DNA from 2 places in the Marinobacter qingdaonensis genome. Region 1 is predicted to be linked to the other one. Evidence: predicted binding sites of a transcription regulator. Region 1 holds the regulator's gene; the other holds the start of a gene.

Region 1 (4,541 bases):
ACAGTGCGGAATGGCAATGCCCTGGCCGATACCAGTGCTTCCCAGGCGCTCCCTCGCGATCAGGTTGTTGAAAATCTGGGATTCGCTGAGCGCACCGTCGTGCTCATGGATACGCTCGGCGATGGACTCCAGAACCCGTTTCTTGCTGGAAGCCGGGACCCGGCAGAGGCTCAGCTCCGGTGCCAGGATGTTGTCTATGGTCAGGGATGTGTCGCTCATGAATCGACTGCAGTTCCGTTAAAAAAAAGGCTGCGGCAGGTCGACCTTGCCGCAGCGCGATGAGATGACATGCACGAACTCGGTCGGCTAGCGGCCGCCGTTGCCGTGCATCCGGTCTACATTCTTTTCCTTGTGCTTGAGGATCTGGCGGTCCAGCTTGTCAATCAGCCCGTCAATGGCCGCGTACATGTCCTCGTTTTCTGCCTTTGCGTGAATCTCACCACCAACCACGTGCAGCGTTGCTTCCGCCATCTGACGCACCTTCTGCACCTGGAGGGTTACCTGGCAGTTGCTGATGTGGTCGAAGTGACGCTCCAGTTTCTCAAATTTATCCGAGACGTAATCCTTCAGTGCGGGAGTCAGTTCTACGTGGTGGCCTGAAATGTTGAGTTGCATAGGCGTCTCCTGTTGTCATCGTGCCGGTCCCAGTGGGCCGGTCTGAGGGCCGGCGCACCACGCGCCGGCAAAGTTCAGATCCAGGACCCCAAAGTGCAGGGCGGTCCTAGACCAGTCTTTTTCTTTCGTTGGACGGTGGAATATGCATCGCTTCCCGGTACTTGGCGACGGTCCGTCGCGCCACCTTGATTCCCTGGTCCCCTAGCATGGCGGCAATTTTACTGTCGCTCAATGGCTTTTTCGGGGTTTCCGCTGCAATCAGTTTCTTGATCATTGCACGGATGGCGGTCGAAGAACATTCCCCACCTTCGTCGGTACTGACATGGCTGGAGAAAAAGTACTTGAGCTCGAAGATGCCCCGCGGCGTGTGCATGTATTTCTGGGTGGTGACCCGGGAAATCGTCGATTCGTGCATCTCAACCGCCTGGGCAATGTCCGACAAAATCAGGGGCTTCATGGCTTCCTCGCCATGATCCAGAAATCCCTGCTGATGCTCAACGATGCGGGTGGCAACTTTCAGGAGCGTCTCGTTCCGGCTCTGCAGGCTCTTGATGAACCATTTCGCTTCCTGCAGTTGGTCCCGCATGTAGGTGTTGTCTGCACTGCTGTCCGCACGCCTTATAAGAGAAGCATAGCTGGCATTGACGCGAATGCGCGGGGCAATTTCCGGATTGAGCTCCACCCGCCACCGGCCGTTGTGCTTGCGCACCATGACATCGGGGATCACATAGTCCGGTTCGGCCCGGTCAATGACGTCGCCCGGGCGCGGATTCAGTCCGGTGATCAGGGTCAGGACCTCCCGCAGCTGATCCTCCTTGAGGCGACTGCGGCGCAGCAACTGGGCGTAATCCCGGTTGCCCAGCAGGTTGATGTAGTGGGTGATCACGAGGCGGGCCTGGGCCAGCCAGGGGGTCTCCGGCGGCAGTTGATTGAGCTGGATCAGCAGGCATTCCTGCAGGTCCCGGGCGAAGACACCGGGTGGGTCGAAGTGCTGCAGCCGATGCAGCACCGCTTCCACCTCGTCCAGCTCCAGCGGATCCTCTTCGCTGTCGTCCACCAGCCCGGCGTGGATGTCTTCCAGGGCGCTGGTCAGGTAGCCACGATCGTCCACGGCGTCCATCAGGGCGTGGGCGATGGCCTGGTCCCGCTCGCTCAGGGGCGTCAGGTTCAACTGCCACTCCAGGTGGTCCTGCAGGGTCTCGGTGGGTGAGTTGCGGGTTTCGAAGTCGTGGTCGTTCTCGTCGTCGTTGCGCGCGGCCGGTGCCGGCGCGGACTGGTAGATGTCGTCCCAGGCCGTGTCGACCGGAAGGTCGTCGGGGATGTTGTCCGGGATGTCATTCTCCGAACTCCAGTCCGGTCCGTTCTCCGATTCGTCCCAGTCGGAACTGGTGTCGGCGGCGGTCTCGGTGCCGGTGTCCGACGTCGAGCTGTCCTGCTCGCTGTTGCTGTCGTTGGCGGAGGCGTCCGAATCCGACTGGTCGTCGTCTTCCGAGGTTTCCAGCATTGGGTTGGATTCCAGCGCCTGCTGGATTTCCTGCTGGAGGTCGAGTGTGGATAGCTGTAGTAGCCGGATCGCCTGTTGCAGCTGGGGCGTCATGGTCAGGCTTTGACCCAGCTTTAACTGTAATGAGGCTTTCATAACCATGGTTCAGAATCCGTCACTCATCAGCGCTCTGCATCGCGGTAAACTCAAAAAATCGTTGTATGCCCGTTACTTGCCGTTACAGATAAAAAGCCTAGCAAGTTCTTTGCCGAGTTTACTTGCTCGGCAACATCAACACAATCGGACAATCGGTCTCACAGCCGGAATTCGCTGCCCAGGTACACCTCTTTTACCTGCTGGTTGGCCAGGATGGTCTCGGAGTTGCCGGACGCAATGATGTGCCCGCCCGAGACGATGTAGGCCGTTTCGCAAATATCCAGGGTCTCGCGCACGTTGTGGTCGGTGATCAGCACGCCGATACCCTTGTCGCGCAGGTGTCGAATGATGTGCTTGATGTCACTGACCGAGATCGGGTCAACGCCGGCGAAGGGCTCGTCCAGCAGGATGAATGCCGGTTCCATGGCCAGGGCCCGGGCAATTTCCACCCGTCGCCGTTCCCCGCCCGACAGCGCCATGCCGACACTGTCGCGAATGTGGGTAATGTGGAATTCTTCCAGCAGCTCTTCCAGTTTGTGCACCCGGTCCTGCCGGCTCATGCCTTTTCGGGTTTCCAGGATCGCCATGATGTTGTCGCGCACGGTCAGCTTGCGGAACACGGAAGCTTCCTGGGGCAGGTAGCCGATACCCTTGCGGGCCCGGCCATGCATGGGCAGGGGGGTGATGTCCTGGCTATCGATGGTGATCCGGCCCCGGTCAGCGGGGACCAGTCCCACGATCATGTAGAAACAGGTGGTCTTGCCCGCCCCGTTGGGACCCAAAAGTCCGACGATTTCGCCGCTGCGAATTTCGAGCGACACGTCGATCACGACCTTTTTGTGCTTGTAGCTTTTTGCCAGGTTACTGGCTCTCAGAACTGCCATCGGATCCCTGTCTGCTCCTGGTACTGCGTGGCTGAATCACCATTTCGACCCGGCCACTGCCGGAACCGGTGGTGTCGCCGCCCTGGGCGGTGACCACCCGGCGAACGGTATCATAATGAATGACGTCGCCCCGAAACAGGTTGCCATTCTGCTCAATGATGGCTTCGCGTTCAAAGGTAAGTTGTTCGTCGCTGGCGGACCAGGTGATGTCCAGTGCCCGGGCGTCGGTCTCGCCCTGGCCATCCCGGGTCGGCTGCTGATAGCGGGCCGGCTGGCCGGACGCCTCGATGCGGCTGAGGCCATTGATGTCCCGGTACAACACCACCCGCTCGGCGGTCAGCCGGGTCTTACCCTGGACCAGTTCAACGTCGCCGGTGTAGGTGGCGATGCCCTGGGCGTCATCCAGGCGCGCGTTGTCGGCGCTGACCGTGATCGGAAGGTCGGAGTCCAGGTTGAAGGCCGACGCCTGGCCGGAGAGTGCCAGTGTCAGAGTGAGGGTAGCGAGGGCCAACAATCGCTTACTTGCCGGTTTCATAGCGTCCTTCCACCTCGGAGTTGAGTTCGAGAATTCGGTCATCGATCCAGGCCTTCATGCCTTTTGCCCGGGTGACGCCAAGGGCGTCGGTGATGGTCACCGGGGCATCGGTGTAGACAATGCCCTGGTCGTTGTCCAGGGTCAGGCTGGTTGTGGTCAGGGTCGCGGTCCGTTCGCCAACGGTGCGGATGACCCGGACATGATCGGTCAGGTACAGAATGCCTTCGTTCTGCAGCAGGCTGCCGTGTTCCGACTCGACAATCCAGGGGTCGTTGTCAGTTTGGCCGAACAGTTCGGCCCTGGGTGCCTTCATGGTCGCGACATTGCCTTCCTCGAACTGCTCAATGCGCGGGCTGGTGAACTGGATTTTCACCTTGCCGTCGACGTCGTAGGAGGTGTAGCTGCCATTCACCACAAAGCCGTCGGGCTCGGTCTGGCCCCGCAACTGCGCGGCCTCGTCCTGAACAATCGGCGGCTCATCGCTGCGCCATAGCAGGAATAGGGTTGCGGCGATGGTGGTGCCAAGGGCCAGGGTGCGCAGCCATGGTCGCTCCGCCAGCGTCAGCAGGGCGAGCAGCCCGGACTTGGCGTCGCCGTTGCGGGACTCCGTGTCCCTGCGTGGAGACGGGCTCACGGTGTGGGCTCCAGGTACGGCGCCAGGGTCGATTCCAGCTTGCCCTGGGCCGTCAGCAGCAGGTCGGCAACCTCGCGCACAGCGCCGCGTCCGCCGGCGGCCTGGGTGCAGTAATCGGCATGCTCCCGCACCAGCCAGTAGCCGTTGGGGACGGTAATGCCCAGGCCGGCGAAACGGATCGCCGGCAAATCCGGCAGGTCGTCGCCCATGTAGGCGATGGCCTCGTGCGGCAGG
Region 2 (4,541 bases), 180 kb from region 1:
GACGGGCCACGGTGGTCAGCAGTTTCGGGTCCTGGCTCTTGGGGTGGACGTTGACGATGGCCTCGGCGATGGAACGCATGTCCCGGATCGGCACTTCTTCCTTCAACAGATTCTGCAGCACCTTGAGCAGCAAACTGATGGACACGGTAGTGGGCACCAGCTCCTCGGCCAGCTTGGGCGACACCTTCTCGAGCTGGTCCAGCCACTTCTGCACCTCCTCATGGCCGAGCAGTTCGTGGGCGTGCTTCTGCAGCACCTGATTCAGGTGGGTGGCGACCACGGTGCTGGCATCGACCACGGTGTAGCCCAGGGTCTGGGCCTGGTCTTTCTTGTCCGGCTCGATCCAGATGGCCTCCAGACCGAAGGCCGGGTCCTTGCCTTCGATCCCCTCCACCTTGCCGAACACCTGCCCGGGATCGATGGCGAGCTCGCGCTCCGGGTGGATCTCGGCCTCGGCGATGGTGACCCCCATCAGGGTAATGCGGTAGACGTTGGGCATCAGGTCGAGGTTGTCGCGGATGTGCACCGACGGCATCAGGAAGCCCAGATCCTGGGACAGCTTCTTGCGCACGCCCTTGATCCGGCTCAGCAGCTGTCCACCCTGGGACTTGTCCACCAGCGGGATCAGCCGGTAGCCCACTTCCAGCCCGACAATATCGACGGTGGCCACGTCGTCCCAGCCCAGTTCCTTGGTTTCCGACGGCGCCGGCAATTGCCGACCGGTCTCGCTGTCGGCACCGGCCGGCAGATCCTGACCGGTGGTCCAGGGCATGCCAGCCGAGCCTCCGCGCCCGGCAAAGACGCCCTCCTCTTCCACGGTCTGGCGGTCGTGCTTCCAGATGTACCAGGCGGCGGCGCCGGCCAGGGTGCCCAGACCCAGGAACGCCACGTGCGGCATACCCGGGATCAGGCCGAGGATGATCAGGATGGCGGCGGCGATGGCCAGCGCCTTGGGCGCGCTGAACATCTGGCTGAGAATCTGGCCGCCCATGTCCTGGCTGGAGGTCACCCGGGTCACCATGATGGCGGCGGAGGTGGACAGCAGCAGCGACGGGATCTGTGCCACCAGGCCGTCACCGATGGTGAGCAGGGCGTAGCGCTGCATGGCCAGACCAAAGGTCAGGTCGTGCTGGAGCATGCCGATGGCCACGCCGCCGATGATGTTGATGGCCAGAATCAGCAGACCCGCGACCGCATCGCCCTTGACGAATTTCGAGGCACCGTCCATGGAGCCGTAGAAGTCGGCCTCCTGAGCAATCTCCGAGCGGCGATGCTTGGCCTCGTCCTGATTGATCAGGCCGGCGTTGAGATCGGCATCGATCGCCATCTGCTTACCCGGCATGGCGTCAAGGGTGAAGCGGGCGCTGACTTCCGAGACCCGGCCGGCACCCTTGGTAACCACCAGGAAGTTGATGATCATGAGAATCGCAAACACCACCAGGCCAACGGCGTAGTTACCGCCGATCAGCACCTCACCAAAGGACTCGATGACCTTACCGGCGGCGTCACCGCCTTCATGACCTTCGAGCAGTACAATCCGGGTCGACGCCACGTTCAGGGCCAGCCGCAGCAGGGTGGCCACCAGCAGGACCGTGGGGAAGGAAGCGAACTCCATCGGCCGCATGGCGTACACGCACACCAGCAGGATGACGATGGACAGGGTGATGTTGAAGGTGAAGAACACATCCAGCAGGAACGCCGGCATCGGCAGGATCATCATGCCGAGCAGGCCCATCAGCATGATGGGAATGCCAAGATTTCCCCGCGTCAGGGATTTGACGTTGTTGAGGACCAAAGCTCTGTCCATGCCGGGCATTTCTCCGATTGGCGGTTCGTTACTGGGCTCTCGGGGTCGAAAACCTGACGCAACGGCGTCATCTGATGGCAGTGTGGCAAGATCCGTACCACTCCTTACTCAATTTCCCCCACCTTTCTCCCAGCGCCGCCTGACGTACCCGACCAGATACGGTATCCTTGCGCCATTTAACGCGCTGCAAAACCCTACAGATAACGACACAGGTGACCTATGCCAATCCACGAGGTTAAACACCCCCTGATCCGACACAAACTTGGCCTGATGCGCCGGGCGGACATCAGCACCAAGAATTTTCGTGAACTGGCACAGGAAGTCGGCGCCCTGCTGACCTACGAAGCCACCAAGGACTTTTCCCTGCAGGAGCAGACCATCGACGGCTGGGCCGGCCCGGTCAACGTGGAGCAGATTCACGGCAAGAAGATCACCATCGTACCGATCCTGCGCGCCGGCCTGGGCATGCTGGACGGCGTGCTGAGCCTGATTCCGGTCGCCCGGGTGAGCGTCGTCGGCCAGATCCGCAACGAGGAAACCCTGGAAGCCAGCACCTACCTGGAAAAGCTGGTGGGCGAACTGGACCAGCGCATGGCGCTGATCGTCGACCCGATGCTGGCCACCGGTGGCTCCATGATTTCCACCATCGACCTGCTCAAGAAAGCCGGCAGCACCGAGATCCGTGCCCTGGTCCTGGTGGCCGCGCCGGAAGGGGTGGAGAAGGTTCTGGAGGCACACCCGGACGTGTCCATCTACACCGCGTCGGTGGACGAGCGCCTGAACGAGAAAGGCTACATCCTGCCCGGCCTGGGTGACGCCGGTGACAAGATCTTCGGTACCAAGCAGAAGGACGTCTGATCATGCAGGACCACACCAAAGATCCGGTCTGGAAACAGGCCATCGCGGGGTCGCAGATGCTGCTGGTGGCCTTCGGCGCGCTGGTGCTGATGCCCCTGATTACCGGCCTTGACCCGAACGTAGCCCTGTTCACCGCCGGTATCGGCACCCTGATCTTTCACGTGGTGACCGGCGGCCAGATCCCGATTTTCCTGGCGTCATCCTTTGCCTTCATCGCACCGGTGATCGCCTCCAAGGGCCGATTCGGCATGGAGGAGACCCTGGGTGGCCTGATGGCCGCCGGCATCCTCTATATCTTCCTGTCCGGCCTGGTGCGCCTGCGCGGCACCGGCTTCGTGCGCGCCCTGCTGCCACCGGTGGTGATTGGCCCGGTGATCATGACCATTGGCCTGGGGCTGGCACCGGTGGCGGTGCACATGGCGTCCGGTCGCACCGGTGATGGCGCCACCCAACTGATTCCTTATGACACCGCCATCTGGATCGCCATGATCTCCCTGGCCGTGACTATCGTCATGTCGGTGTTTGCCAAAGGCATCTTCCGACTGATTCCGATCATGTTTGGCGTAGTGACCGGCTACGTCCTCTCGGCCTTTGCCGGCATCGTCGACACCACCCCGATCCAGGAAGCCCCCTGGCTGGCGGTGCCGAACTTCGTGGCCCCGGAATTCAGCTGGGGCGCCATCCTGTTCATGATCCCGGTCGCCATCGCCCCGGCCATCGAGCACATCGGTGACGTGCTGGCCATCGGCAACGTGACCCGCAAGAACTACCTGGAAAAGCCCGGCCTGCACCGCACCCTGCTCGGCGACGGCCTGGCCACCAGCGCCGCCGCGGCCCTGGGCGGACCGCCCAACACCACCTACTCGGAGGTAACCGGCGCGGTCATGCTGACCAAGAACTTCAACCCGAAAGTGATGTGGTGGGCCGCCGTGACCGCCATCGTGCTGGCCTTCGTCGGCAAGTTCGGTGCGGCGCTGCAGACCATCCCGGTTCCGGTCATGGGCGGCATCCTGTGCCTGCTGTTCGGCTCCATCGCCGTGGTTGGCCTGAACACCCTGATTCGCCACCAGGTGGATCTGGCTGAGTCCCGCAACCTGGTGATTGTGGGCGTCACTCTGGTGTTCGGTATCGGTGGCATGGTGCTGGGGCACCTGGAAGGCATTGCCCTGTGTGCCGTGGCCGCCATCATCCTGAACCTGATCCTGCCTGGCCGCCGTGAGGCCTGGGGTAAAGCGGTCTATGAGCAGCAAACCAACTGACAGCTCGGGCATCAGCTTTACCGCCCTCTATACCGGTGCCGTCTGGCACCGGTATGGACTCTCCGACGATTGCCTCGCCACCCGCCAGGGGCGCTGGCTCTACCACCTGATGACCCCGTTCGAGTCCGCCAGCCAGCTGGCCATCGGCGGCAACATCAGAACCTTCCTGCTGCAACGCCACCTGATCATCGATGAACTGATCGACCAGGCCATCACCAGCCAGGGCATCACCCAGGTGCTGGAAATCGCCTGCGGCATGTCGCCCCGGGGCATCCGACTGCGCCAACGCCACCCCGACATCCACATGGTCGAGGCCGACCTGCCAGACATGGCCGGCCGCAAGGCGTTGCGACTGCTGGCCGCCGACCGCCTGGGAAGCAACCACCAGGTGACCCCCATCGACATCCTGGCCGACCACGGCGAACACCAGCTGGAACAGGTCCTCGACCGGGTATTCGATAACCGCAAACCGGTGATCGTGGTTACCGAAGGCCTGACCAGCTATTTCTCGCTGGACGTGATCACCACCTTCTGGCAACGACTCGCCGCCGCCCTGGCCCAGCGCCCCGGCTCGGTCTACCTGACCGAAAGCTATTACCGCCCCCGACCGCCACTGC

What was found. The regulator sigma-54, encoded in region 1, starts transcription at its own class of promoters, with help from an activator protein. The targets are predictions, from matches to a motif close to ANTGGCATNNANNTTGCTNT.
Region 2: the regulator sigma-54 is predicted to act here: its motif matches at 1,890-1,909, upstream of flhA (flagellar biosynthesis protein FlhA).

The regions. Positions count from the first base shown of each region.
Region 1 is NZ_JAYDCJ010000003.1:1,886,514-1,891,054, forward strand. Features, by position in the region: gene ptsN (PTS IIA-like nitrogen regulatory protein PtsN) at 1-219, opposite strand, end outside; gene hpf (ribosome hibernation promoting factor) at 307-615, opposite strand; gene U5822_RS11895 (RNA polymerase factor sigma-54) at 722-2,254, opposite strand; gene lptB (LPS export ABC transporter ATP-binding protein) at 2,413-3,138, opposite strand; gene lptA (lipopolysaccharide transport periplasmic protein LptA) at 3,116-3,673, opposite strand; gene lptC (LPS export ABC transporter periplasmic protein LptC) at 3,657-4,307, opposite strand; gene U5822_RS11915 (KdsC family phosphatase) at 4,304-4,541, opposite strand, start outside.
Region 2 is NZ_JAYDCJ010000003.1:2,069,797-2,074,337, reverse strand. Features, by position in the region: gene flhA (flagellar biosynthesis protein FlhA) at 1-1,807, opposite strand, end outside; gene upp (uracil phosphoribosyltransferase) at 2,027-2,665, shown strand; gene U5822_RS12720 (uracil-xanthine permease family protein) at 2,668-3,924, shown strand; gene U5822_RS12715 (class I SAM-dependent methyltransferase) at 3,905-4,541, shown strand, end outside.